Desulfopila inferna: one gene and its partner. The protein of the gene in region 1 binds, or shares a complex with, the protein of each later gene. Links are inferred from orthologs where the notes say so. Each region holds a gene or a part of one and is shown on either strand. Other genes may lie near its edges. The genes, in order: rpsG and tig.

What was found.
Region 2: the proteins of rpsG (region 1) and tig are in contact, whole or in part, in a crystal structure (PDB 3GTY), measured with the Thermotoga maritima proteins. The link is inferred for Desulfopila inferna from one-to-one orthologs. Residues at the interface, in WP_004081843.1 of Thermotoga maritima: Lys34, Lys52, Lys55, Glu59, Arg62, Gln63, Glu66, Asn67, Lys69, Val71, Arg95, Ala109, Lys110, Lys111, Gly112, Arg113, Pro114, Glu117, Glu121, Ile124, Ala125, Tyr127, Asn128, Asn129, Thr130, Gly131, Lys135, Asp139, Arg142, Met143; in WP_004081061.1 of Thermotoga maritima: Glu122, Val124, Val129, Leu130, Tyr133, Glu188, Gly259, Ile262, Tyr263, Glu266, Ser270, Glu273, Gln274, Glu277, Arg308, Gln311, Ile312, Ser315, Tyr316, Glu325, Arg329, Arg336, Leu363, Phe366, Trp367, Arg373, Leu377, Arg381, Leu384, Glu387.

Annotation. Positions count from the first base shown.
Region 1 is NZ_JAFFQE010000005.1:263,995-278,233, reverse strand. What follows is about bases 1-2,982. They hold rpsG (30S ribosomal protein S7), read left to right. Parts: upstream 1-1,245; coding sequence 1,246-1,719; downstream 1,720-2,982. Other genes in these bases: fusA (elongation factor G), read left to right, coding at 1,787-2,982; rpsL (30S ribosomal protein S12), read left to right, coding at 846-1,217; rpoC (DNA-directed RNA polymerase subunit beta'), read left to right, coding at 1-690. Outside these bases: more of fusA, read left to right, coding at 2,983-3,865; tuf (elongation factor Tu), read left to right, coding at 3,890-5,080; rpsJ (30S ribosomal protein S10), read left to right, coding at 5,093-5,404; rplC (50S ribosomal protein L3), read left to right, coding at 5,445-6,074; rplD (50S ribosomal protein L4), read left to right, coding at 6,110-6,733; JWG88_RS14340 (50S ribosomal protein L23), read left to right, coding at 6,730-7,017; rplB (50S ribosomal protein L2), read left to right, coding at 7,110-7,931; rpsS (30S ribosomal protein S19), read left to right, coding at 7,949-8,224; rplV (50S ribosomal protein L22), read left to right, coding at 8,270-8,602; rpsC (30S ribosomal protein S3), read left to right, coding at 8,682-9,329; rplP (50S ribosomal protein L16), read left to right, coding at 9,379-9,795; rpmC (50S ribosomal protein L29), read left to right, coding at 9,792-9,983; rpsQ (30S ribosomal protein S17), read left to right, coding at 10,049-10,309; rplN (50S ribosomal protein L14), read left to right, coding at 10,364-10,732; rplX (50S ribosomal protein L24), read left to right, coding at 10,791-11,126; and more genes.
Region 2 is NZ_JAFFQE010000001.1:489,223-502,253, reverse strand. What follows is about bases 4,058-6,997. They hold tig (trigger factor), read left to right. Parts: upstream 4,058-4,834; coding sequence 4,835-6,160; downstream 6,161-6,997. Other genes in these bases: clpX (ATP-dependent Clp protease ATP-binding subunit ClpX), read left to right, coding at 6,893-6,997; clpP (ATP-dependent Clp endopeptidase proteolytic subunit ClpP), read left to right, coding at 6,290-6,892. Also shown: JWG88_RS02165 (PAS domain-containing protein), read right to left, coding at 1-279; JWG88_RS22100 (endonuclease), read right to left, coding at 567-704; JWG88_RS02155 (pyridoxine 5'-phosphate synthase), read right to left, coding at 732-1,928; JWG88_RS02150 (PhoH family protein), read right to left, coding at 2,005-2,961; JWG88_RS02145 (thioredoxin domain-containing protein), read right to left, coding at 3,078-3,941; more of clpX, read left to right, coding at 6,998-8,158; lon (endopeptidase La), read left to right, coding at 8,194-10,605; JWG88_RS02105 (hypothetical protein), read right to left, coding at 11,159-11,656; JWG88_RS02100 (oxidoreductase), read right to left, coding at 11,920-12,996. UniProt on the Bacillus subtilis protein: Involved in protein export. Acts as a chaperone by maintaining the newly synthesized protein in an open conformation. Functions as a peptidyl-prolyl cis-trans isomerase.

The DNA of each region.
Region 1 (14,239 bases):
CTACCGCGGGTTGCCGAACTTTTTGAGGTCCGCAAACCCAAAGAACCAGCCATTATTACGGAAATTGACGGTCGGGTAAGCTTTGGTAAGGAACTCAAAGGAAAGCGGCGGGTTGTCGTTACTCCTGAGCATGGTGAGCCGCAGGAATATCTGGTTCCAAAATCAAAACATCTCATCGTTCATGAAGGTGACTATGTCCAGGCCGGTGAGCCTTTGATGGAAGGAACTATCGTACCCAATGATATTCTCAGGGTTCTAGGGGTAAAGGAACTTGCCAAGTTCCTTGTTAATGAGATCCAGGAGGTATACAGACTCCAGGGCGTGCGGATCAACGACAAGCATATCGAGGTCATAGTGCGTCAGATGATGCGTCGCGTCATGATTACCGCCTCAGGAGACTCCAGGTTTATGATCGGAGAGCAGGTCGAATGGTGGAAATTCGAGGATGAGCGTGATCAGCTTTTTGCAAAAGGTTTGACACCGCCGGTGGCCGAGCCGCTCTTGCTCGGAGTGACTAAGGCATCACTTTCCACCGAGAGTTTTATTTCCGCGGCTTCATTCCAGGAGACTACCAAAGTCCTTACCAATGCCGCTATGGCCGGCAAGGTTGACGAACTGGCGGGACTCAAGGAAAATGTGATCATGGGCCGACTGATCTCTGCGGGAACTGGTCTCGATAATGATATCTAGTAAGTTTAAATGCGAAGGAATGGTGTTTTTATTCTTGACAGTAATCTGTGGATGAGGTAATTATAATCTCTTTCGTGCTGCGATCAGCGCGTAAAATGGATCACTGTTTTTAGAAATATTTATTTAAGGTTAATCGAACAGGAGCAGTAAAGACGATGCCAACTATCAACCAACTTGTAAGGCAGGGAAGAAAGAAAATCGTCAAAAAGACGAACACTCCGGCCTTGAAGGGATCACCTCAGAAGAGAGGGGTTTGTGTAAGAGTATATACAACAACTCCAAAGAAGCCAAACTCCGCTCTGCGAAAAGTTGCAAGGGTCAGGCTTACCAATGGTATTGAGGTGACGTCATATATTCCTGGAATCGGGCATAATCTTCAGGAGCACTCTGTTGTGCTTATCAGAGGTGGTAGGGTGAAGGATCTTCCGGGTGTTCGTTACCATATTGTACGTGGTACTCTGGATACCCTGGGGGTTTCTGATAGGCGTCAGGGTCGATCAAAATATGGTGCCAAGCGTCCTTCTTAAGGAGAGGCTTGTAAGAGAGGAATGATATATGTCGCGTAGAAGATTAATTGAAAAACGACCGGTAGATCCTGATCCACGCTTCAACAGTGTCCTGGTGAGTAAATTTACCAACGGGCTGATGGAGAGGGGTAAGAAGAGCCTTGCTCAGCGTATCTTTTATGATGCTATGGATATAGTTTCTGAAAAATCAAAGGAAGAAGACGCTCTTACGATTTTTGAAGAAGCTATGGAGAAAGTACGTCCACGGGTTGAAGTAAAGTCCAGAAGAGTTGGTGGGGCAACCTACCAGGTGCCCATGGAAGTTCGCCAGACCCGAAGAAACGCCCTGGCTATCCGCTGGATTATCAGCTTTTCCAAATCGCGCTCTGGGAAGTCCATGGCTGATAAACTTGCGGCTGAAATACTTGATGCCTACAATAACAGAGGCGGATCTGTAAAAAAACGTGATGATACGCATAGAATGGCAGAGGCCAATAAGGCGTTTGCGCATTATCGCTGGTAACAGCTAAGGGCAAAATGGCCCGATAGGGGGCAGACGTCAAAAAAGTAAACTCTCAAGGAAATGACTGATGGCTGCCCGAAAAGATTTGTCAGTTGTGCGTAATATCGGCATTATGGCCCATATTGACGCAGGTAAGACAACAACAACTGAAAGAATATTGTATTACACCGGCCGATCGTATAAGATCGGCGAGGTCCATGACGGTAACGCCGTTATGGACTGGATGGAGCAGGAGCAGGAGAGGGGGATCACCATAACCTCTGCTGCAACCACTTGCTTCTGGAACGACCATAAGATTAATATAATCGATACTCCCGGTCATGTTGACTTCACTGTTGAAGTGGAGAGATGCCTGAGGGTACTTGACGGGGTGGTGGCTGTCTTCTGTGCGGTGGGATGTGTAGAGCCGCAGTCGGAGACGGTATGGAGGCAGGCGGACAAATATCACATACCGCGAATCGCCTTCGTCAATAAAATGGATCGAATTGGAGCCGACTTCGACAGAGCAGTACAGATGATGTCGAAGAAGCTTGGAGCCAATCCGGTAGCAGTTCAGATTCCCATTGGTAAGGAATCGGAATTTATCGGTGTTATTGATCTGATAGAAGAGAGAATGCTCGAATTCAACGAACAGTCTCTTGGCCAGGAAGTTGTTGAGAAAGACATTCCTGCCGAATACAGAGAAATTTTCTCGGCCGCACGTATGGCACTCCTCGAGAAGTTGGCCGACTTCGATGAGGGGGTCATGGAAAAATATTTAGAAGATACAAAGGTATCTGCGTCTGAGATATACACTGCTCTGCGCAAGGCTACGCTGGAACTGAAGATTGTTCCGGTTTTTTGCGGCAGCGCTTTCAAGAATAAGGGGATTCAACCCCTGCTTGACGGGATCATTCGTTATCTACCCTCACCGCTCGACATAACCAGCGTTGATGGGCTGGATAAAGATGGAGAGCCTGTTCAGAGAAAGACCACGGTGGATGAACCGTTCTGTGGACTGGTCTTCAAGTTGATGAGCGATGCCTTTGTTGAAAATTTGGCCTTCATCAGGACCTACTCTGGAACGTTGCACGTTGGAGACAAAGTTTTCAACCCGGTCAAGAAAAAGCAGGAAAAGATCGGCAAGCTTCTCAAGCTTCATGCCAATAAGCGTGAAGAGGTAGAGGAGATCAGCACTGGAGATATCGGAGCGATAGTCGGACTTAAGTTCACCACCACGGGCGACACACTTTGTCAAAGGGGAGATTTCATTATCCTTGAAAGTATGGAATTCCCGGAACCGGTGATAGGGGTGGCCGTTGAGCCCAAGAGCAAAGCTGAGGAGAAAAAACTCACAGATGCCCTCAATAAGATAGCTCTTGAAGACCCGTCGTTTACCATATCTACGAATGAAGACACCGGGCAGACGATTATTTCAGGGATGGGAGAGTTGCATCTCGAGATAATTGTGGATCGACTGCTGAGTTACTTCAAGGTCTCCGCCAATGTCGGCAAGCCGCAGGTTGCTTATAAGGAATCTATTACAACTTCGGCTCGTGGCGAGGGAAAATTTGACCAGCTTACCGGCGCCAAAGGACAATATGGTCATGTGGTGTTGGAGATTGAGCCTCTTCAGAGAGGCGGCGGAGTTGAATTTGTCAGCCAGGTTGATAAAACAACAATTCCTGATATGTTCCTGGGCGCAATTGAACGTGGAGCGAGAGATACACTCGATTCAGGACCGCTCATCGGTTACCCGCTCACGGACTTGAAGGTGAGTCTGGTCGGAGGGTCATACCATGAGGAAGAGTCGACTGAGATGGCATTTGGGATTTCCGCGGCAATGGCAGTGCGAAGAGCAGCTGCGGAGGCATCGCCGGTTCTGCTCGAACCGCTGATGCAACTTGAAATCATCACACCTGAAGACCATCTCGGTGATGTGATGGCGGATCTCAACAGCAAGCGTGCTAAAATTACCGGTGTTGAAGCCACGGGTGATCTACAGACAGTACATGCACATGTTCCTCTGGCTGAGATGTTCGGTTACTCCACCTCCCTGAGATCAGCTACCCAGGGAAGAGCAAACTTTACAATGCAGTTCTTGGAATATGATATAGTTCCTGCCGCCAAGGCAGATGTTATTATTAAAAAAATTCGAGGAATATGACCCAAATCATAATGAGGAAAGACTATGTCAAAGCAAAAATTTGAAAGGACTAAACCGCATGTCAATGTAGGAACCGTCGGTCATATCGATCATGGAAAAACTACTTTGACGGCCGCTATCACTCGGGTGTTGTCTTTAAAAGGTCAGGCCAATTTTACCGATTTCAGTGAGATCGATAAGGCACCGGAAGAGAAAGAACGTGGAATTACTATTGCCACAGCGCACGTCGAGTACGAAACCGTGAAGCGTCACTATGCTCACGTCGACTGCCCCGGTCATGCCGACTATATCAAAAACATGATCACCGGTGCGGCCCAGATGGACGGCGCGATTCTGGTGGTTGCTGCAACCGACGGTGCCATGCCGCAGACCCGGGAGCATATCCTTCTTGCCCGTCAGGTAGGTGTTCCTGCAATCGTTGTCTTTCTTAACAAGTGTGACATGGTTGACGATGAAGAACTCATCGAGCTTGTAGAAATGGAACTGCGCGAACTGCTCGACGCCTACGAATTCCCGGGCGACGACATTCCCATCATTCAGGGCTCAGCGCTGAAGGCGCTGGAGAATCCTGAAGATGAAGCCGCTGCGAAATGTATCTGGGATCTCATGGACGCTGTTGATAATTATATCCCCGAGCCTGAGCGTGATATCGCCAAGCCTTTCCTGATGCCTGTTGAAGACGTTTTCTCTATTTCCGGTCGTGGTACGGTTGCCACCGGTCGTATTGAACGCGGTGTGATCAAGGTTGGTGAAGAGGTAGAGATCGTTGGTGTTCGCAAGACCCAGAAAACCGTATGTACCGGCGTTGAGATGTTCAGAAAACTTCTTGATGAAGGCCAGGCCGGAGATAACATCGGCGCACTTCTTCGCGGTGTCAAGCGTGATGAGATCGAGCGCGGTCAGGTATTGGCCAAACCGGGTTCCATTACCCCGCACACCAAGTTTAAAGCGGAGTGCTACATCCTCGGTAAAGAGGAGGGCGGTCGTCACACCCCGTTTTTCAATGGCTATCGTCCGCAGTTTTATTTCAGGACTACAGATGTTACCGGAATCGTCACCCTTCCCGACGGAGTGGAAATGGTAATGCCTGGTGACAATGTCTCGGTGACCGCGGAATTGATTACTCCCATCGCCATGGATGCAGGTCTTCGTTTCGCCATCCGTGAGGGTGGGCGTACCGTAGGTGCCGGCGTTATCAGTGAAATCGTAGAATAAGGGTGCATAATGATACCTACAGAAAAAATTCGTATACGCCTCAAGGCTTACGATCATAAGCTACTCGATCAATCGACCTCTGAAATTGTCGAGACCGCCAGGAGAACAGGCTCAGCCGTAGCCGGTCCTATTCCTCTGCCGACCACGATAAACAAATTCACTGTCCTGCGATCACCGCATGTTGATAAAAAGTCACGGGAACAGTTTGAGATGAGAACGCACCGCCGTCTCCTTGATATTCTTGAGCCGACACAGCAGACCATAGATCTGTTGATGAAACTCGAGCTCTCTGCAGGAGTTGACGTTGAAATTAAGCTGCCTTAGCGGCAGATATTCAAAGTAAAGTGAAGCAGCAGGTAATATTATGCCAAAGTCAATGGGTATATTAGGAAAAAAAGTCGGTATGACCAGAGTGTACAGCGATTTGGGGGAAGCTACTCCAGTGACTGTGATCGAAGCCGGTCCTTGTACGGTTCTTCAGGTCAAATCTGAGAAAACCGATGGGTATAACGCGATTCAGGTGGGATTCGACGCCAAGAAGCCAAGTCGTGTCAATAAACCGATGAACGGGCATTTTCAGAAAGCCGGCAGTGACGGTTTCTACCATGTTCGGGAGTTCAGAGTTGAAAACCCGGAGGAATTTCAGACCGGGCAGACCTTATCCCTGGATTCGCTTTTTAATGTTGGTGATATCATCGATATTCAGGGAAAAAGCAAAGGTAGGGGATTCCAGGGTGTTATGAAGAGACATGGTTTCGCCGGCGGCGGTGCGGGACACGGTTCCGGATTTCATCGTGCCCCCGGTTCCATCGGCTGCAGTGCCTGGCCGAGTCGTGTCATCAAAGGTAAGAAGATGCCAGGACGGATGGGCAACGATACTGTCTTGAAAAAGAACGTGATCGTCATCGATATCCGCACCGAAGACAATGTTATACTTGTTAAGGGACCGGTACCCGGCGCTAAAAACGGCCTTATAAAAATCTTTACCAAGTAGCGATACTGAAGATTATCCGGTTCAAGGAGAAAGTAATGTCAACTGTAGATATATATAATACCAAGAAGGAAAAAGTTGGCGAGATCGGGTTGAACGAAAAAGTGTTCGACCTTGACGTCAAGGAGCATGTACTGCATGATGTGGTGCGTATGCAGCGAGCTGCCAGGCGTGCCGGTACCGCATGTACGAAAACACGAGTCGAGGTTCGTGGCGGCGGGGCGAAACCGTGGAGACAAAAAGGTACAGGAAGGGCACGGGCAGGTTCCAGGAGATCACCTATCTGGAGAGGCGGTGGAGTAACTTTTGGACCGAAACCACGCGATTTCAGTTTCAAGCTGAATAAAAAAGTAAGAAAGCAGGCTCTCGCCATGGCCATGAGTGCCAGGCTCCGCGAGGGTAATCTTATGGTCCTAGATGATATCACGCTCGATGCCATTAAGACCAAAGACTTTGTCGGCATAATGAGTACGTTGGAAGTTGACAACTGTTTAATTATCATTGATGGCATCAATGATAATCTTGATAAGTCATCGCGTAACGTCAACGGTTTTAAAGTTCTGCCGGCTGAGGGGGTCAACGTCTATGACATTCTTCTCCACAAGAAGCTGGTATTGGTTCAGCCTGTTATAGAAAGTCTTGAAAAGAGGTGCCTGGCATGAAAAATCAATATGATGTACTCAAAGGGCCCTGCCTCACGGAAAAAGCTACCCTTCTTCATGAAACGGACGGCAAGGTCGTCTTCAAAGTCCATCCGAAGGCTAACAAGATAGATATCAAAAATGCGGTCGAACAGATGTTCAAGGTAAAAGTCAAAGAAGTACATACCACGAACATGCCGGGGAAACAGAAAAGAGTCGGCAAGACTATTGGAAATACCAATAACTGGAAAAAGGCATATGTGACTCTGGCCGAAGGTGAGATCAATTTTGCTGACGAATTATAGAAGAGGCCGTAACGGTTCAGCAGATGCTGCTGAAGCATACTCATTGAATGAGAATCTATCGAACACAAAGATGATGGAGCGATTGGGAAATCATGGCTATTAAGACATACAAACCTACATCGGATGGAAAGAGACACCATGTGTCGATCAAGGATCCTGACTTATCAACAAAAAGGCCTGAAAAAAGCCTTACCACCAGTCAGTCTAAATCCGGCGGAAGAAATAATTACGGACGTATCACCTCGAGGCATATCGGTGGTGGACATAAACGGAAATATCGGATCATCGATTTCAAGCGTTCTAAAATCGATATCAGTGCCAAAGTAGTAGCTCTGGAATACGATCCGAACAGATCGGCACATATCGCCCTGTTGAATTATATCGATGGTGAAAAGAGATATATTCTCGCCCCGAGAGGTATTAAAGTCGGGGATACTATAGAAGCCGGAGACAAGGTTGATATTCAGCCGGGTAATTGCCTGCCTCTTGTCAATATTCCTCTTGGTACGGTTATTCATAATCTGGAAATGAAGATCGGCAAAGGTGCCCAGCTGGTTCGCAGTGCCGGTGCATCCGCACAGCTTATGGCTAAGGAAGGAAAATACGTGCTGGTTAAACTGCCTTCAGGCGAGGTTCGCAGGTTTAACAATTTGTGCAGGGCTTGCATAGGCCAGGTCGGCAACAGAGAGCACGAAAGTAAAAAGCTTGGCAAGGCCGGTCGTACACGATGGATGGGAAAAAGGCCACATGTGCGAGGCGTGGCCATGAACCCGGTCGATCATCCAATGGGCGGTGGTGAAGGAAAAAGTTCCGGTGGCCGTCATCCCGTAACCCCTTGGGGCTTCCCGACCAAAGGTTATAAAACTAGAAAGAATAAGGCTTCCGACAATTTAATTGTCAAGCGGAGATCATAACATGCAAGGAGTAAGGTATGTCCCGTTCAATTAAGAAGGGTCCATTCGTTGATGACCATCTTATGAAGAAGGTGATTAGGGCTAACGAGAGTGGTTCGCGAAAAGTCATTAAAACCTGGTCCAGGCGTTCTGATGTCACACCTGAGATGGTAGGTATGACCTTTGCGGTTCATAACGGAAAAAAATTCATACCGGTTTTTGTCACTGAGAACATGGTGGGTCACAAGTTCGGAGAATTTTCTCCAACCCGTACTTACTATGGTCATGCCAGCGACAGGAAAGGAAAGAGATAAATAGAAACGACAACGTTTCCCTGAGGACTCACGGGAGTACATGCTATGGAAGCAAGAGCCGTAGGAAAATATATTCGTATATCTCCACAGAAAGCGCGTCTGGTTGCCGATGTGGTGAGAGGCATGGGGGTTGACCAGGCTGTCACCACCCTGCGTTTTATGCCGAAAAAGGGTGCGACAATTTTACGTAAGGTAATTGAGTCAGCTCTGGCCAATGCAACCCAGGACGATCAAATTGATGTGGACAACTTATATATTAAGAAGATAGCAATTGACGGCGGACCGTCTTTAAAGAGAATACGTCCGCGGGCAATGGGACGAGCAACAGGTATCATCAAGAGAACCAGCCACATCACTGTTGTGCTGGATGAAATGTAGCGCTTATTTTCATATGATCTATAGTATCTACAGTTATTTTTTTATCATTTGAAATTCACTTTTGTTGGAGGATTGAATTTTGGGGCAGAAGGTTAATCCATTAGGACTGAGACTGAATATAACCCGGACCTGGGATTCGATATGGTATGCGGATAAGGAATATGCCGCCTATTTGTTCGAAGACCAGAAGATGAGGAAATATCTCAAGAAGCGTCTTTATCATGCAGGTCTTGCCAGAACCATCATAGAGCGCACGGGAGACAAGGTACGAATCAAACTTTTCACTGCCCGGCCAGGAATTGTTATTGGTAAAAAGGGTTCTGAGATTGAGAACCTTAAAAGGGACCTTGAAAAACTCATCAAAAAGAGCGTCACTCTTGACATTCAAGAGGTGCGAAGGCCTGAGGCAGATGCGCAGCTAGTTGCTGAGAGTATCGCAACTCAGCTTGAACGCCGGGTAGCCTTCCGCCGTGCAATGAAGAAAGCAGTAAACTCAGCTCAGCGCTTTGGAGTCAAGGGTATCAAAATTTCCTGTTCCGGTCGACTTGGCGGTGCTGAGATGTCCCGCTGTGAGTGGGTAAGAGAGGGAAGAGTACCGCTGCATACACTGCGGGCGGATGTTGATTATGCCCTTGCGGAAGCCAATACAACTTACGGGATTATTGGTGTAAAGGTTTGGATTTTCAAAGGTGAAGTGCTGAGTGATATTGAAGCACCCGCCGCTTAGTTTGGTGGGTAATATCAGTTTACCACTCAGTGAAATTACGGAGTAAGAGATGTTAAGTCCAAAAAAGGTTAAACATAGAAAAGTTTTCAAGGGCAGGATGAGGGGCGTTGCTCTGCGAGGGAGCTCTATCAGCTTTGGCACATTTGCGCTCAAAGCACTGGACTGCGGCAAGATGACGGCTCAACAGATCGAAGCCGGGCGTATTGCCATTAACAGAAAGATCAAGCGTGGCGGAAAAGTATGGATACGTGTTTTTCCCGATAAGCCGATTACAAAGAAACCTGCTGAAACTCGTATGGGTAAAGGTAAAGGAAGCCCGGACTCCTGGGTTGCCCCCATCAAACCCGGCAGAATTCTCTATGAGCTTGATGGTGTTGATGAAGCACTCGCAGTGAGGGCATTGACTCTGGCTGGTAATAAGCTTCCTTTTGCTACTAAGGTTATTTCGAAGAGGAACACATTATGAAACCGTCAGAAGTAAGAAATATGTCCGACGAAGAATTGATTAAAAAAGAGAAGGAACTGCGTGAGGAGCTGAGCAATTTATCATTCCAGCATAAAATTAGACCGCTGGAAGACACTTCACGCATGAACAAGATGAGAAAAGATATAGCCAGGATCAATACTATTAATCGAGAGAGAGCTGTGAGTTAGAATTCAGGACCTTCTAATTCATCTTTATGCCACTATCGAAAGACACATTTTAAATTTGATATATTATGAATGAAAATACACCATCCAGAAAGACAAGAACCGGTTCTGTTGTCAGCAACAGAATGGAAAAAAGTGTCGTTATCCGGGTAGAGCGCAGGGTCCGTCATAAGCTTTACGGCAAATATGTTAAAACAAGCGTTAAATACCTTGCCGATGATCCTGAAAATATCTGCAACATCGGGGATACGGTTCTTATTGAGGAATGCAGGCCATTGAGCAAACGAAAACGATGGCGTGTAAAGAAAATACTCGAACAGGCTGTGTAGTTAATTACCTGTTTTTTTTGAAAGTCTGTAACTGATGTCTAATCAGGTGGAACTATGATACAAACAGAAACCATACTTAACGTTGCTGATAACTCTGGTGCTAAAAAGGTACTGTGCATTAAAGTTCTTGGTGGATCCAAGAAGAGATATGCGACTATCGGCGACATCATTGTTGTTACCGTCAAGGAAGCAATTCCGCACGCCAAGGTCAAAAAAGGCGAGGTCATGAAGGCAGTAGTTGTCCGCACAGCCAAAGAAATGAAACGAATGGATGACACTTGGGTCGGCTTCGATGAAAACGCCGCGGTTATGCTCTCCACCAGCGGTGAACCCGTTGGAACCCGTATTTTCGGTCCGGTTGCAAGGGAGCTGAGGAATCTGGGCTTCATGAAAATAATTTCATTGGCTCCGGAGGTACTTTAATTTTCGTTCGCGAAAATCTAAGGTCTACTGAAGGCAGCTAGAACAAAGGTATTAAAAAATGGCAAAGGGTAAGACATACCTGAGGAAAAACGATCAGGTCGAAGTTATTGCTGGGAAGGATAAGGGTAGAGTCGGCAAAGTTCTGAAAGTCATTCCGGCAAAGAATCAGGCTGTGGTTGAGAAAATCAACATGATAAAGCGTCATACCAAGCCTACCGAAATGAACCAGCAGGGGCAGATCGTGGAAAGGGAAGCACCTTTGGATGTTTCCAATCTGCAGATGATCTGTCCTGAGTGCACCAAGACCGGCCGGATAGGAAAAAAGTATCTCGAAGATGGCACTAAGGTTCGTTATTGCAAGAATTGCGGTGAAGCTTTCGAGAGCAAGGCTTAATTACAAAACAGGCTTACGTCAGGAGTTATAAATGGGTGCGCTGAGAGAATATTACGAAAACGAGTGTGTACCGGCACTTAAAGAAGAGTTCGGCTATAAAAATGCAATGGAGATCCCTAAACTTGAGAAGATCGTTCTCAACATGGGACTTGGTGAGGCTGTGCAGAACCCTAAGATAATAGAAGGTGCTGTCAATGAACTCACTAAAATTGCCGGTCAGAAAGCCGTAGTCACCAAGGCAAAAAAATCCATAGCGACGTATAAACTGCGCGAAGGGATGCCGATTGGTTGCAGAGTGACTCTGCGTGGAGAGAAAATGTATGACTTCTTTTCCAAACTGGTTAATATTTCTCTACCTCGAGTCAGGGACTTCCGCGGTTTGTCTCCTAAAGGCTTCGATGGCAGAGGGAATTATTCCATGGGCATAAAAGAACAGATCATCTTTCCTGAAATTGATTACGACAAGATAGACAAGATCAAGGGCTTGAACATTACCATTGTAACGACAGCCCCTACCGATGAAGGCGGCCGTTCCCTTCTCAAAAAAATGGGAATGCCTTTTCGCAAATAAGTAAGTAAAGTATGCCAGCTCGACTGGATATGTGGTTCTTGGAAACCTGGATTTCTGCATTAAACCCGGAAGGCTGTTTTCAAGGCACAAACATTATATAAAAATGAGTGTTACTGGAGGTTGGTTTGGCTAAAAAATCGATAATTGCAAAAGCGCAACGCAAACCAAAATTTACTGTTAGAAAATATAATAGATGTCCACTGTGTGGACGGCCTCGGGCCTTTATTCGGAAATTTGGTGTTTGCAGGATTTGTTTCCGACAGTTGGCGTCCAAAGGTGAAATTACCGGTGTAACCAAATCAAGCTGGTAATACCCACTATTGTATTAAAAATTCGTCTAAAGTTTGGAAAGATAAGGAGTGTTCGCTATGTCAATGAGCGATCCCCTGGCAGACATGCTGACCAGGATAAGAAATGCGGTTATGGTAAAATTCAAGAGTGTTGAAATACCTAAATCCAATACCAAGGTTGAGATTGCCAGGGTATTGAAGGAAGAAGGTTACATCAACGACTATCAGGTCTCCGACAAAGGAGTACAGGGCGTCTTGACTATTGATCTGAAATATGGTCCTGATGGCGAGTCGGTAATCTCTGGAATTAAACGGGTCAGTAAGCCGGGACTGCGGCAATATGCTAAGTCTGACGCTATCCCCAGTGTATTGAACGGCCTGGGCATCGCGATAGTTTCAACATCGAAAGGCATCATCACCAATAAGGCCGCTGCCGCCCGCAAGACGGGTGGTGAGATACTGTGTGAGGTGTGGTAACACCCATTAATTAACGGAGGTAACTATGTCTCGTATAGGAAAGCAGCCAATCCCCGTTCCTTCTGGAGTGGATGTCAAGCTTGACGGTCAAAACATCACCGTCAAGGGGAGCAAAGGGGAACTTTCGCTGAACGTATTAGAAGATGTTGAAGTGATTCTGGAAGACAGTGTCATTTCTTTTGCAAACAAGGTTGAAAGCAGAAAGGTCAATGCCTTTCGCGGCCTGACTCGCAGTCTGGTGAGCAATATGGTGGTCGGGGTTGACCAGGGATTTAAGAAAAGCCTGATCATCGAAGGTGTTGGATATAAAGCCAGTGTGAACGGCAGTGAACTGACTCTCAACGTCGGCTATTCCAACCCCGTTGTTTTTGATATTCCTCAAGGCGTAGGGGCAGCTGTCGAAGGCAATAAGATTGTTCTGGATTCAATTGACAAAGAACTGCTGGGGCTTACAGCCGCTAAAATACGTCAAGTACGAAAACCTGAGCCATATAAAGGCAAGGGGATTCGTTACGAAGATGAACAGATTGTACGTAAGGTTGGTAAGTCGGGAGCGGCAAAATAACAATAATATACGGCCCTGTCGGGGTCCTCTTTTATAAAAAATATGGAAGTGCATTATGGCCAAGACAAATCCCAAAGTGACGGCGAGAGCTAAAAGGGTAAGCCGAATCAGGAAAAATATTGCCGGAACGACCGAAAGACCGCGTTTACGCGTCTTTAAGAGCAATAAACATATATATGCGCAGATAATAGACGATACTCTGGGCAAGACCATCGTTGCCATGTCAACTGTTGATAAAAGCTTTGATATCGGCGAAGAGAAAGGAAAAATCGGCGCTGCCAAAGCTGTGGGCACTGCAATTGCCGAGAAGGCAAAAGCTGCTGGTGTTGGAGAAGTCGTTTTTGATCGTGGTGGATATCTTTATCACGGCCGGGTGAAGTCCCTCTCCGAGGGCGCACGCGAAGGTGGATTAATATTTTAAAGAATATGCAAATAATGGGGGTGTCCCTTGTCTGATTTTAAACGTTCTAAAGGTGAAAGCGCCGAAGAACTGATCGAAAAGATTGTTTACATCAATCGCGTTGCAAAAGTTGTTAAAGGTGGACGTCGTTTCAGCTTTAGTGCAATTGTGGTCGTTGGAGACGGTAAAGGAAAAGTAGGCTACGGTCTCGGTAAGGCAAATCAGGTTCCTGAAGCAATTCGCAAAGGAGTTGAACGTGCTAAAAAGGATATGGAGTCGGTATCGCTCACCTCTGTCTCCATACCTCATCAGATTACCGGAAGTTACGGCGCTGGCAAAGTTTTGTTGAAGCCGGCTTCGGAAGGTACGGGAGTTATTGCAGGTGGTCCTGTAAGGGCGGTGCTGGAAGCTGCAGGCGTTACCAACATTCTCACCAAATGTCTGGGATCCCATAATCCGCACAACATGGTTAAGGCCACCCTGCAGGGATTACGCAGTCTACGATCAGCTGAAAGTATTGCTGCTCTGCGTGGCAAGACAGTTGAAGAAATTTTGGCATAAAGCGAGATTCAAATCACGACCAGTGATTGAAAAGATAGATAACTCAACATTGCAAAAGGTAACATAATGGCCGAGACAATCACATTTACTCTGGTCAAGAGTGGAATAGGCAGTACCCAAAAAATTCGCGCCACTCTGACAGGATTGGGGCTGACCAAAATGAATAAATCAATTACTCGAAAAGATACCCCTGAAATCCGCGGCATGATAGCCAAAGTCAGGCATCTTGTCCGAATCGAGGAGGCGTAA
Region 2 (13,031 bases), on another replicon or contig:
GCCGATGCTGGCGAAATCGTGTGCAACCTCATAGTTGTTAAAAGGGTTTTTTTGGGGAAGGATTTTTTCCAGCAGTTCACGCAACTTTGGGATATCCCATTGTTTGTTGCCCAAGTCATATATAAGCTGCCCCACAGTCTCTTCAGGTTTTACCTTGAAAAATTCATAGAAGGAACGGCTGGCTAAGATCACCCTGAGGTCTTGATCCAGTATCAAAAGGGGTTCACGTATTGTCTCTACGATATCTTCGTGTATTTGGTCCATCTGGGTCGCTTCCATAGCACTCTCCTCTCCACATTAAACGATAATTTTGTTTGAATAATAGAGCTTTTAATTGTCAAATATTCTTGCATTATACGTAAATGCGGCTTGTTTCTGCAATAGGATTGGCATCTATGTTCACCGGCAATATTCCTGTAAAAGTAGTTGCATCATGTAAAGATGACTACTGTATATACGAAGTTGGAGTGCTTCGAAAAGCTAACAAAAGCAATGCAATTCGAGACAGTAGGTTATCGATGAGCATCTCAATCTCATATAAAAATGGATTATTTATCCTTATTCGATTAATGGACTTGCTCTTGCCAAATAAGATTAGCCCAGCCGGGATTGTCAATGAATGGGTTTCTATTCCCCTGAATCCTCATCACACGATCATTCCGAGGCCGTTCAAAATCGGATGGACCGACATCACAATGGTAGATTTCAAAATATTAGAGATTTAAATAATGCTAAAGTTGCAGGCTTTGCGCGTTCAGGATGATAATCTGCATATCTTTGACTGCCTGTTCAAGTCCGGTAAAAACAGCCCGCGATATAATTGCATGTCCGATGGACAACTCATCTATGGTGTCGAGTGCTGCTATTAGAGCGGTATTCCGGTAATCCAGGCCGTGTCCTGCATTGACGATAAGTCCAAGCTGGTGTGCTTCCTCTGCTGCATCGGCAATGAAGAAAAACTCCTGGCGCATCTGTTCTTCATTGATGGCATCGCAGTAGCGGCCGGTGTGAATTTCCACATATTTGGCCCCGATATCATAAGAAGCGCGTATTTGTTCGGAATCGGGATCGATAAAGATGGAAACGGGAATATCAGCCTCAGCGAATTTTTGTACCACCCTGGCTAGTTTTTTCTTCTGAGAAATAACGTCGAGGCCGCCTTCAGTAGTCAGCTCCTGCCGTTTTTCCGGAACAAGGGTGATCATATCCGGAACAATATCCAGGGCGATATCGATAATTTCCTTATTAGCGCCCATTTCAAGGTTAAGTTTTGTCTTGATTGTTTTCCTAAGGAGATAGACATCACTATCCTGAATGTGGCGCCTATCCTCTCTTAGATGAACAACAATTCCACTTGCGCCTGCAAGCTCGCATAGCGAAGCTGCAAAAACAGGGTCGGGTTCCCGCCCTCCTCGAGCCTGGCGGATGGTGGCGACATGATCTACATTGATGGCAAGTTGTGGCATTGTTCGGCTCCTGTTGATAAACACTTTTTCGAGTAAATCCTTCTCCTTTTCAAACATTAACTCGGCGTCTTTCGGAGAACGTTCGTGATCATAGCCTAGTAAATGGAGGAGGCCATGGGCTGTCAGCCAGGCTATTCTGTAAATCAGCCTTTGATCATACTCCTCTGCCTCTTTTGCCGCCGTATCCAGTGAGATGACGATATCGCCAAGCTCCTGAATGGGAAGCGCAGAAAGATCTTCTTCAAGGCCATCGGCAAACGGAAAAGAGAGCACGTTTGTCGCCTTGTCTATATTGCGGTAAGTATGATTAAGTCTGCGTATTTCCGTATCGTCGGTGAGCAAAATCGAGAGAGTGTGCCTGGCAAAGCCCACCTCCCTTAATAGCTTCTCGGCAATGTACCGGATTTTTGTTTCGGGCAACGGCAGTTTAGAGCCGTAATGATTGGAGATAACAACAGACATTTTTGAAGTTATTGTTCCTGTAGAAATGAGACTGTCAATGTTGTAAAAGTCTGCCCTTTACTTTCCGATCACCCCGTTACTTCCGGTTTTCATAAGCCTCGATAATTTTTTGCACAAGAGGGTGGCGGACCACGTCTTCCTTGGCAAAGCTGCAAAACTGTATGCCGGCTATGTTCTTCAGTATTTTCCTGGCTTCAAGAAGACCGGAATGCTTGGGTATGGGAAGATCGACCTGGGTGGAGTCTCCGGTTATCACCGCCAGAGAGTCAAAGCCGATTCTGGTCAGGAACATCTTCATCTGTTCTTTGGTGGTGTTTTGCGCTTCATCGAGTATGACAAAGGCATTCGAGAGCGTTCTGCCGCGCATGAAAGCCAGCGGCGCTATCTCTATTATTCCTCTTTCGATCAAATCGGCACATTTATCGGCCCCCAACATATCATTAAGGGCATCGTGAAGAGGCCGCAGATAAGGATTCACTTTCTGGGCCAGATCCCCCGGCAGGAAACCAAGCTTTTCGCCTGCTTCGATCGCCGGCCTTGTCAGAATGATTGATCTGACCTGGTTATTGACCAGGGCCGAAACGGCCATGGCCACAGCCAGATAGGTCTTGCCGGTACCTGCGGGGCCGATGCCGAAGACAATATCGTTTTGGCGAATGGCATCTATATATATTTTTTGATTCCTGGTCTTGGGAGATATGACCCGGTGCTGCGTGGTCACGTATACCTTATCAAGAAAAATCTTATCAAGCTTTGCCGATGGTGTGGATTCGAGAATCCGCAGGCCAAAGGCGATATCCGATGAATATACCGGATAACCCTTGCCGATCATGTCATAAAGTTGCTGCAGCAGATCTTTGACCAGCTTGACCTCATGTTCCTGACCGACAATATTAAGGTCATTGCCGCGAGCATTTATCTTCAGGCCCGCGACTTTTTCTATAGTTTGAAGGTTCCTGTTCAAATCACCAAAAAGCAATGCAGCACTACTGTTATCCGAGAAGTGTAGATCACAGCTGAAATCGTTTGTCATTTGTTGATAATTTTGTAAAAATTCATTGAAGTTGCCGAGATGGACTCTGCCACTTGACGCAGACCCCGAGAAAGCTCGATCCACAACGACATAGATCGAGCTTAGGAAGTTCGTTGTTATTTCTTGTCTAATTCTTCATCAATAATCCGCTGAAATCCCTGTAGGCTTCTGTCTTGCAGAAGTCTACCGTTTATAAAAATGGTGGGGGTGCCGGTAACTCCGGCTTTTTGTGCATCCTGGATGTCGGTATGAACTTTTTGCCGGATTACCGGGGATTCCATATCTTTTTTCCATTGTTCCAGATCAAGATCCAATTTAACGGCTATGTCTTCAATAACTTTGTTACTGAGTTTTTCGGCGGAGAAAAGTTCATCGTGAAATTCCCAGAATTTTCCCTGCTTTTCAGCAGCGAGTGCGGCGCGTGCGGCAGGATCTGCAAATTTATGAAACTGCAGAGGCATATTTTTGAAGGCCAGTCTTACATTTTTGGGATTCCTTTCAAGAACCTGAGCAATCAAAGGTTCAATCTTGCTGCAGTATGGACATTCGAAATCAGTGAACAGGGCGATGGTTACCGGGGCATTTTCCGGACCGCGGATGGGGGCTCCGGCAGTGTTGATCTCTCTGATGAAGCTGACGGAAATGGTTGTGAAACTGTTTTTTTCGCCATTGATCAGATAAAGCATTTCAGCCCTCGGAGCAATATCTATGGCATTCACTCCTTTGTCTACCGGTATGGTTCCTTCCAGTTTGCCGTCGGCGGTGTACACAAGAACATTATGCTCGCTGGTGAGAACAAAAACGTATTTGCCATCAAGCGAGTGCACTATGTCAACAGGGCTCTGGGGAAGCTGCCATTGATTGAGGACCTGCCAGTCGAGATTGGAGGATGAATCCTGCATGTTTGTGGCCCCGATTACAGGACTGCAAAGTGCCGCCGTTAAGATTGAAAGTGCTGCCAATATCTTTTTGAAATCCATAATAACCTCTGATTTTTTTGTCAAATGTCTGTTTAGGTTTACTGTCCTTTCAACTAACCCAATTGAGCTTTTATCAGTATCTCGTAGACGGAGTCTTTTTTCCTGCAAAAAACAGGAACAATCTGAGAATACTAAAACAGGTGGCTCTATAATCGCCTGAAATTAACCTTTGCATCATCAGCAATGAGAACAGAAGGTTCGTCAAATGCAAATTAAGATAGTATCCATTAACTGCTGATTTGGCAAGAATTTAGCACTTCTTGACCTTCTTGGAAAGCAATAAGAAAAGTCGTCCAAAATCGAATAATCCCGGTTCGCTGTATAAAAGTTGAACTTAACTGCTTAACTGTATAGGCGAAGGTACTTGCCAAAAACATATATCGTACTTTTTATCCAGCCATATGGCATCGTCACAACTTTTTATGAGATTATCAGATTTTGATATGGTGGATTACTGCAGAAGTACTGCCCGAGAGAATAGAAAAGTTTGCTTCGCTCTGAAGATTCGTTGATTTAATCACTTGGAATACCTTGACTCGACTAAAGTTGTGAATTACAAATGATTCACCTGGCGCGTCAGACTTTTTCGGGACCAGTCCATTTTGTTTTCGCAAATATGATGATAAAATGTTATACTGACCTGTTTGTTCAGGTGAAAAGTAAGTAGAATCAGTTAGTTGCGAGGGTGGCGGAACTGGTAGACGCACTAGACTTAGGATCTAGCGCCTTTGGGTGTGGGGGTTCGACTCCCCCCTCTCGCACCAGGCTGAATTATAAATACTATTTCATAAAAATAACTTCTGTATTGCGGATCGGTATGGCGGATCGCCCATAGCGAACTTACGTATGCCGATAAACGATTATGCAGAACACAGTCAAAAGGATGAAAACAGATGGATGTAAAGGTTGAAGAGATAGGAACTCTTACTAGAAAAGTTACAGTTACTCTGCCTGAGACAGATGTTCGTAAGAAGCTTAAGAAAGCCTATGACAAGCTGCAGAGAGAATCCAAGATGAAGGGCTTCAGGAGAGGTAAGGTTCCACGTTCGATCATTGAAAAATCCTATAAACCGCAAGTTGAAGCCGAGGTAGGGGAGAAGCTTGTTCAGGATACCTATTTTGATGTGATCGAAAAGGAAAATATCGACGCGGTTATTCATCCGGAAATACTCAACCATGTTTATAACGAAGATGGATCCTTCACCTATGAGGCTCAGGTAGACGTACGACCGCAGTTCGAGGTTACAGGCTACAAGGAACTGGAAGTTGAAAGGCCTCAAACCGATGTCACCGATGAGGATGTCGACAAGGAAATCGAAAATCTGCGCCGCCAGATGGCGCCTCTGAAATCCTCCGAAGATCGTCCCGCGGAAGAAGGCGATATCGTGATCATTGACTATCAGGGGTTCCATAAAGGCAACCCGATGAAGCAGGTCAAGAACGAAAACACATCCGTCGAAGTAGGTGCCGGGCAGATGGGAGAAGAGTTTGAAAAGAAGCTTGTCGGTATGAGTAAAGACCAGGAGGCAAGCCATGAAGTGGAATTCCCTGAAAAACATCCCAATCCTATACTTGCCGGAAAAACAATTGAGTTCAAGGTTACCATAAAGGACATCAAGGAACGCATTCTAGCCGAGCTCGATGACGAATTCGCTAAGGATGTCGGTAAGGAATTCAATACCCTGGAAGAGCTCAAGACTGCCATTCGCGAGAAACTCACGCGCGAGAGAGAGGAAAGTGCCGAGGGCCAGTTGACTGACAGGATAATGCAGGCTATTTTAAAAGAGAACGAGTTTGAGGTTCCTAAAAAACTAGTTGATTTTGAAGTAGAGCAGATGATCAAGCAGACCGAAGAGCAACTCGAGAAAAGCGGTATGAACCTTGAGGCAGCCGGTCTCAACCGGGAAATGCTTGCGCAGCGTAACGAACCTGTAGCCGCTCAGCGCGTCCGCGGTGATTTCATCCTGAAGAAAATTGCCGAGAAAGAGGAAATAAAGCTGAAGGACGAAGATATGGATCGTGGCTTCAAGCGCATTGGTGATCAATATAATATGCCCGTGGCCCAGGTAAAAGAATTTTTCGGCAACCGTGACGATTTGCTTCCCCTGATGAATGAACTTCTCAACGAAAAAGTTCTCGATTTCCTGCGTAAAGAGGTGAAATACATTGAACCGGAAGCTGCTCCGGTTGAAGAAGAACAGACACCGGAGGGGAGTTGATACATATCCTTCCGGACTTTATCATACAGCTTTCTGGTTTCCGTTTCCCGGAGATTGGAATTTGATTAAACAAGCGACTGCAGCAGGTTCGATACCGCTGCAGTCGTGTCGTTTCAAGGAGAGATAAAAATGAACCTGGTACCAATGGTAGTAGAGCAGACCCCACGTGGAGAGCGTGCTTTTGATATTTATTCCCGTCTCCTCAAGGAGCGCATTGTTTTTCTGGGAACCGTGGTTGATGATTCGGTTGCCAATGTCATCATTGCTCAGTTACTTTTTCTTGAGGCCGATGATCCCGAAAAGGATATTACGTTCTATATCAATTCTCCCGGTGGATCTGTTTCCGCAGGCATGGCAATCTATGATACAATGCAATATGTCAAATGTGATATAGCGACACTGTGCATGGGCCAGGCCGCGTCCATGGGCGCTTTGCTTCTTGGAGCGGGATGCGACGGTAAAAGATATTCTCTACCGCATTCTAGAATCATGATTCATCAGCCGATGGGTGGATTTCAGGGACAGGCAACGGATATCGACATCCACGCCCGTGAAATTCTGCGTATGCGCGAAGAGCTCAACCAGATTCTGGCCTCACATACGAAAAAACCTATCGAAGAAATTAGAAAAGATACGGAACGTGATTATTTTATGAGCTCAAACGAAGCAAAGAGTTACGGCTTAATTGATAAGGTACTCAATAAGCGAGAAGAAATAGCAGAGGAAAAATAAATGAGTGAGAAGGAAAAAAGCGGGCCTGAATGCAATTGTTCATTTTGCGGAAAAAATCAGGACGAAGTTAATAAGTTGATCGCCGGGCCTGATGTCTTCATTTGTGACGAATGCATCGATCTGTGCAATGAGATCGTCCAGGATGAAAACAGTACTGATGATGGTGCAGATGCTGTCAAAAAAAACCTGAAGCCCCGGGAAATAAACGATCGCCTCAATGAATATGTAATAGGTCAGGATTATGCCAAGAAGGTACTATCCGTCGCCGTTCATAACCACTATAAACGAATAGATGCTCCCAAGAGTGAGGATCAGGTAGAGCTGCAGAAGTCCAATATTATCCTTATAGGACCGACCGGATCCGGAAAGACCCTGGTGGCGCAGACCCTTGCCCGCACCCTGAATGTCCCCTTTTCCATGGCAGACGCTACAACCCTGACGGAAGCCGGATATGTGGGCGACGATGTCGAAAACATCCTGGTCAACCTTCTCCAGGCTGCCGATTATGATATAGAAAAAGCCGAGCGAGGTATTATTTATATCGATGAGATTGATAAAATCGCCAGAAAATCGGACAGTCCTTCTCTTACCCGTGATGTCAGCGGCGAAGGGGTACAGCAGGCACTTCTCAAGATTATTGAGGGGACCGTCGCCTCCATTCCGCCCAAAGGGGGAAGAAAACATCCTCAGCAGGAGCTGGTCAAAATCGACACCACTAATATCCTCTTTATCTGCGGTGGCGCCTTTGTCGGTCTCGAGAGTGTAGTTCGTCGCAGAAAGGGTAAAAAATCGATCGGATTTGGCAGCAATGTCATTGGCGAATCCACCAAAAAACTTGGAGAACTGCTCGCCGCCGTACAGCCGGAGGATCTTCTCAAATTCGGACTTATTCCTGAACTGGTCGGCCGCCTTCCGGTCATAGCCACCATGGAAGAGCTTCTCGAAGAAGATCTGGTGCGTATTCTCAAGGAGCCGAAAAATGCTCTGACCAAACAATACACCAGGCTTTTTGAATTTGACGATATAAGGCTGCGTTTCACGGAAGGAGCCCTGACCGCCATCGCCCGCAAGGCGCTCAAGAGAAAATCCGGGGCCAGAGGACTACGCTCGGTCATGGAAGCAGCGATGCTTGAGGTGATGTATGATCTACCTTCCAAGAAGAATGTCCAGGAATGCGTGATCAGTGAGCAGGTGATAAATAATGGTGAATATCCTGTTGTCCTCTATAAGAAGAGCGAAAAAGAGGAAATAGCAGGAAATGCTTAAATGCCCAGGTGTAAGTATATTATGGAGATCAAGTAATGCCCAGTAATGACAATACCACAAAACTGTATCCTCTGATGCCGCTCCGGGATATCGTTGTATTTCCGCATATGGTTGCGCCTCTTGTAGTGGGAAGAAGGAAATCTATCCAGGCTCTGGAAGATGCGATGCAGAAGAGAACCGAGATTTTTCTGGTTACTCAAAGAGATTCAACCATTGATGAACCTGAAGAAGACGGCGTCTATACCACGGGAACACTTGCTGTGGTGATGCAGCTTCTTCGTCTTCCCGACGGAACTATCAAAGCGCTGGTTGAAGGTAAGGGGAGAGGAGAAATAGTCTCTTTCGTACCGAATGACAACTTTTTTCAGGTTGAAGTACGTCAATTTGAAGAAGAGGAGGAAGTTACCAGGGAAGTGGTTGCCTATGAGCGGGAATTGAGGAAATATTTCAGCGAATTCGCCTCGATAAACAAGAAAATTGCCAAGGAAGTCATCAAGTCTCTGGAATCAATCGAGCAGCCGGGAAAACTGGTCGATGTAATCTGCGCCCACCTCCCTATCAAAACCGAAGAAAAACAGTCTATTCTTGAGTGCCGAACCTTACAGGAACGCATCGAGAAGATATTGGAAATCATCCATCGGGAGATTGAGCTTGCCGCACTCGAAAAAACCATAGACGCCAAGGTAAAGACCCGGATGGGTAAAACCCAGCGTAACTACTATCTTGGTGAAAAGGTACGTGAGATCCAGACCGAGATGGGGCAGGGCGAGGATGGTATGGACGATATCACCGAGCTTGAAGAAACCCTCAACAAGATGAAGATGCCGACGGTGGCCAGGGAGAAAGCCCTGAAGGAGCTGAAAAAGCTCCGGGCCATGCCGCCCATGTCCGCCGAGACCACGGTGGTCAGGAATTATATTGAGGCGATCATCAGCCTTCCCTGGAAGAAAAAAGGGAAAAGCAATCTGGATATCAACACGGCCGAGAGGATCCTGGATGAAGATCATTACGGACTCTCCAAACCGAAGGAGCGCATTCTCGAATATCTTGCCGTCCAGACCCAGGTAAAGAAGATTAAAGGACCCATCCTCTGCCTGGTCGGCCCTCCTGGTGTCGGTAAAACCTCGATCTGCAAATCAATCGCCCGTGCCATGGACCGTAAGTTCGTCCGGCTTTCGCTGGGCGGCGTACGGGATGAAGCTGAAATTCGCGGTCATCGAAGAACCTATATCGGAGCCATGCCGGGGAAAATAATCCAGTCGATGCAGAAGGTCAATGTGTCGAACCCTGTTTTCTGTCTGGATGAAGTAGATAAAATGTCCATGGATTTCCGGGGTGATCCCTCAGCTGCTCTACTGGAGGTTCTTGATCCCGAACAGAATGTCGCATTCAATGATCATTATCTTGATCTTGACTATGACCTGTCGGGCGTTTTCTTCATAACCACGGCAAATAGTCTGCATGGCATCCCGGTTCCTCTGCAAGACCGCATGGAAATTATCTCCATCAGCGGCTATACTGAAGAGGAAAAGCTGAAAATAGCCGAAGGCTATCTGGTGCCGAAACAGCTTGAGGCCAACGGCTTCAATAAAGACGATATCAAGCTGACAGAGGGAGCCATCCTCGAAATTGTCAGACGCTATACCAGAGAAGCAGGAGTAAGAAATCTTGAGCGTTCCATTGCCTCTCTGTGCCGTAAGATAGCGCGCGACCGGCTTAAAAAGAAGGCCAAGGACAAAAAATACAGAATTGGAGTACAGTCTGTCCTCAAGCACCTGGGTACGCCGAGATATCGCTATGGCCTCGCCGAGGAAAAGGACTCCATTGGATTGACCACGGGACTTGCCTGGACCGAGGTTGGCGGAGAGTTGCTGCAGATTGAAGCAACATTGATGCCGGGCACCGGCAAACTGATTATTACCGGTAAGCTGGGCGAGGTCATGCAGGAGTCGGCCAGGGCTGCTCTCAGTTATGTACGTTCCCGGGCGGATATTTTAGGCCTGGATGTGGATTTCTATCAGAAGCTTGATATTCATATACATGTACCCGAGGGGGCAATTCCCAAAGACGGTCCTTCGGCCGGCATAACCATAGCGACAACACTGGTTTCGGCGCTGTTAAAAGCTCCGGTGCGGCATAAGCTGGCAATGACGGGTGAGATTACCCTGCGCGGCAGGATCCTGCCCATTGGTGGGTTGACCGAGAAATTGCTGGCCGCCAAACGAGGCAACATCACCCATGTTCTCATCCCCAAGGAAAACGAACGTGACCTGAAGGATGTTGCCCCGACCATCCGGAAGAGCCTGACCATTGATCTTGTCGATCATATGGACGAAGTGCTTGAACATGCGATAGTTGTCAAGGAAGGGGAATCGTTATTTAAAAATGTTCCGGGCAGCAGTGTATATGGTGAGATCGAAGCGGCTTCACAGAACACACCACATTAATTTTTTTCTGTCTTTTTTGCTTGACGGGGATGAGCTTAATTGGTAAATACTCATCCACGCTTGAATGAGCGGGCGGGTAGCTCAGTTGGGAGAGCATCGGCCTTACAAGCCGAGGGTCACAGGTTCAAGCCCTGTTCCGCCCACCACAATATACGACATGCGGGGTCGTAGTTCAGTTGGTTAGAATGCCGGCCTGTCACGCCGGAGGTCGCGAGTTCGAGTCTCGTCGGCCCCGCCAGTAGAAAAAAAAGGGATACAGCAATTATGCTGTATCCCTTTTTTGCGTTTATATAGAAAGAATGCGGGCTATATTGATCAAAGATCATTTTTTTTTTTAAAAAGGTAGGTTGGCGGTGAGCGTAGCGATCCCCAACAATCCAACCACCAGACAACTCGGAAAGGACTTGATTCGCCTGCATTGCTTTAGAAGGATTTGATCCAGTCTTGCGAAAAATCATCCGGGGATAATCATATATCAGGCTTCTCGAAGTCGGAGTTTATGCCCACACGGGTGCAGATCCATAACGACGTAGATAAGCTTTTCACGAGCCCATCAATTATAGCTGTCGATAAACTCGTTGGCCGATATACTATTTAAAGCCGCCGAAGTTAGCAGCCAATCCCCTCCCTCTTTTTGCAACTCCACCTCAAGCCGATAGCGTTCGGCCTGAACCAGTTCAAGATCTGTTTCAAGCAGTGGTTCTCTGGATACCGCCACATAGAGCGTCAGGCGTGCGGTAGTTTGATTACCTGCCAACGAAATTTCTCTTGGATTCGTCAATACATATATGCTCGGGCGACGGAGGAAATAGCCGGCAATAATCCGGGCAATATCCTGGCGGGAGAAATTTTTTGAATCATGATAATTGTTTGAGATAAGTTTCTTTAGATTGCCGGTATCTTTTCTCTCGAAATTCTTCTCTGCAGCTGCAATAAATTCATTGATTTCAACTACAGGATTGTCAGTTCCCGTGCAGGAGATCAGCAACAAGAAAAGGATTGCCGGTAATAAAAATTGAAATTGTGTTTTTTGCTGCATATAAATATCCATTCACTTTTTGATGGACTAATAAAACCCCCCGACGTGCTCTCTCTGTCATTCCGGTCCCGGACTCCGATCTGGTCCCGGAATGACGGATACCGAAAATATTTGAGGTTTTTACGAGCTTGTCATATTTCCCATCTCGAGAAAAGTCATTGAAGTTGCCTGGAACGATCCATCATATATTGAAAATATCAGGAGTGTAGGCCGAATCTGCAACGCGGGAGACCGGGCTTTCTAGAAGTCTAGCGCTTATCGCGACGCCATCAAAGTTAAAGAAGCTTTTCGCCGGTATAGGCGATGTCGGCATCTTTGGCACTGTATGGTTTCAACTCACGCTGGTTCCGGATATCTTCGACAAAATGCTGATTCAATAACATTGATTTTGCCGAGAGAGCGAAGTCGGCATCCTGCAGGGCCAGTTCGGCTGTCCTGTGGTCATATATCTTTCCGCAAATGAGAAGTGGAAGTTCGGTGACCTGGCGGGTCAGCTGACTCATGGTATAATCGGTGCCGAATTCATTCTTTTGAAAATCATAGGCGGAAACGGAGATGGCATCGATATCCTGGCGTGACAGCAGCGTTATCAGTTGCTGCCATTCAACCTGGTCCTCGAAGAGCGAGACTTCCATATCGGCAATTCCCCAGTTGGAAATTCTGAAGAAAAGCAGAATATCATCCGGGACCACTGCTTTGACACTCTCTATAATTTCACAGGCAAAACGGAAACGATTTTCCAAAGTACCGCCATAGTAGTCATTCCGCTTATTGGAGTATGACGAAAGAAATTGGCTGATAAGATAGCCGTGGGCTCCATGAATTTCAATGCCGTCAAAACCGGCTTCGACGGCGCCTTTTGCCGATTCGACAAAACCGTTTATGACATGGTCGATGTCAAACTTGCTCATTTCATCGGGAAGAGGATATTTTCTGCCGGTCAGCGAGTTACCCTGGACTGGAGAAATTGGGGAGGGAGCGATAACCCGGTTTGCCGGATTAACACCCTCATATGCTATCCTGCCGCAATGGAAAAGCTGAATGATGCCGACGGAGCCATGTTCCCGGATTTTTTCGGCAACGGATTTCCACGCCTCGATCTGCTTGCTGTTGGTGATCCTGCTTTGCCCTGGGTAGCCCTGAGCGCTTTCATAATCGGTGACCAGCGCCTCGGTATATACCAGTCCGGCACCATTCCTGGCGCGCCGCACTAAAAAATCGAGAACGTCCTGGCGCGGGATCGACGCCTCGTCTGCGGAAGTGCGTGTCATCGGCGCAACGCCAAGGCGATTTTTAAAAGTGAATCCTTTGATGGTGAAAGGGGAGAAAATTCCACTGTTGCCGCTTTCCATGTGTACTCTCCTTAGCAAGGGGTAACTTTGAGTCT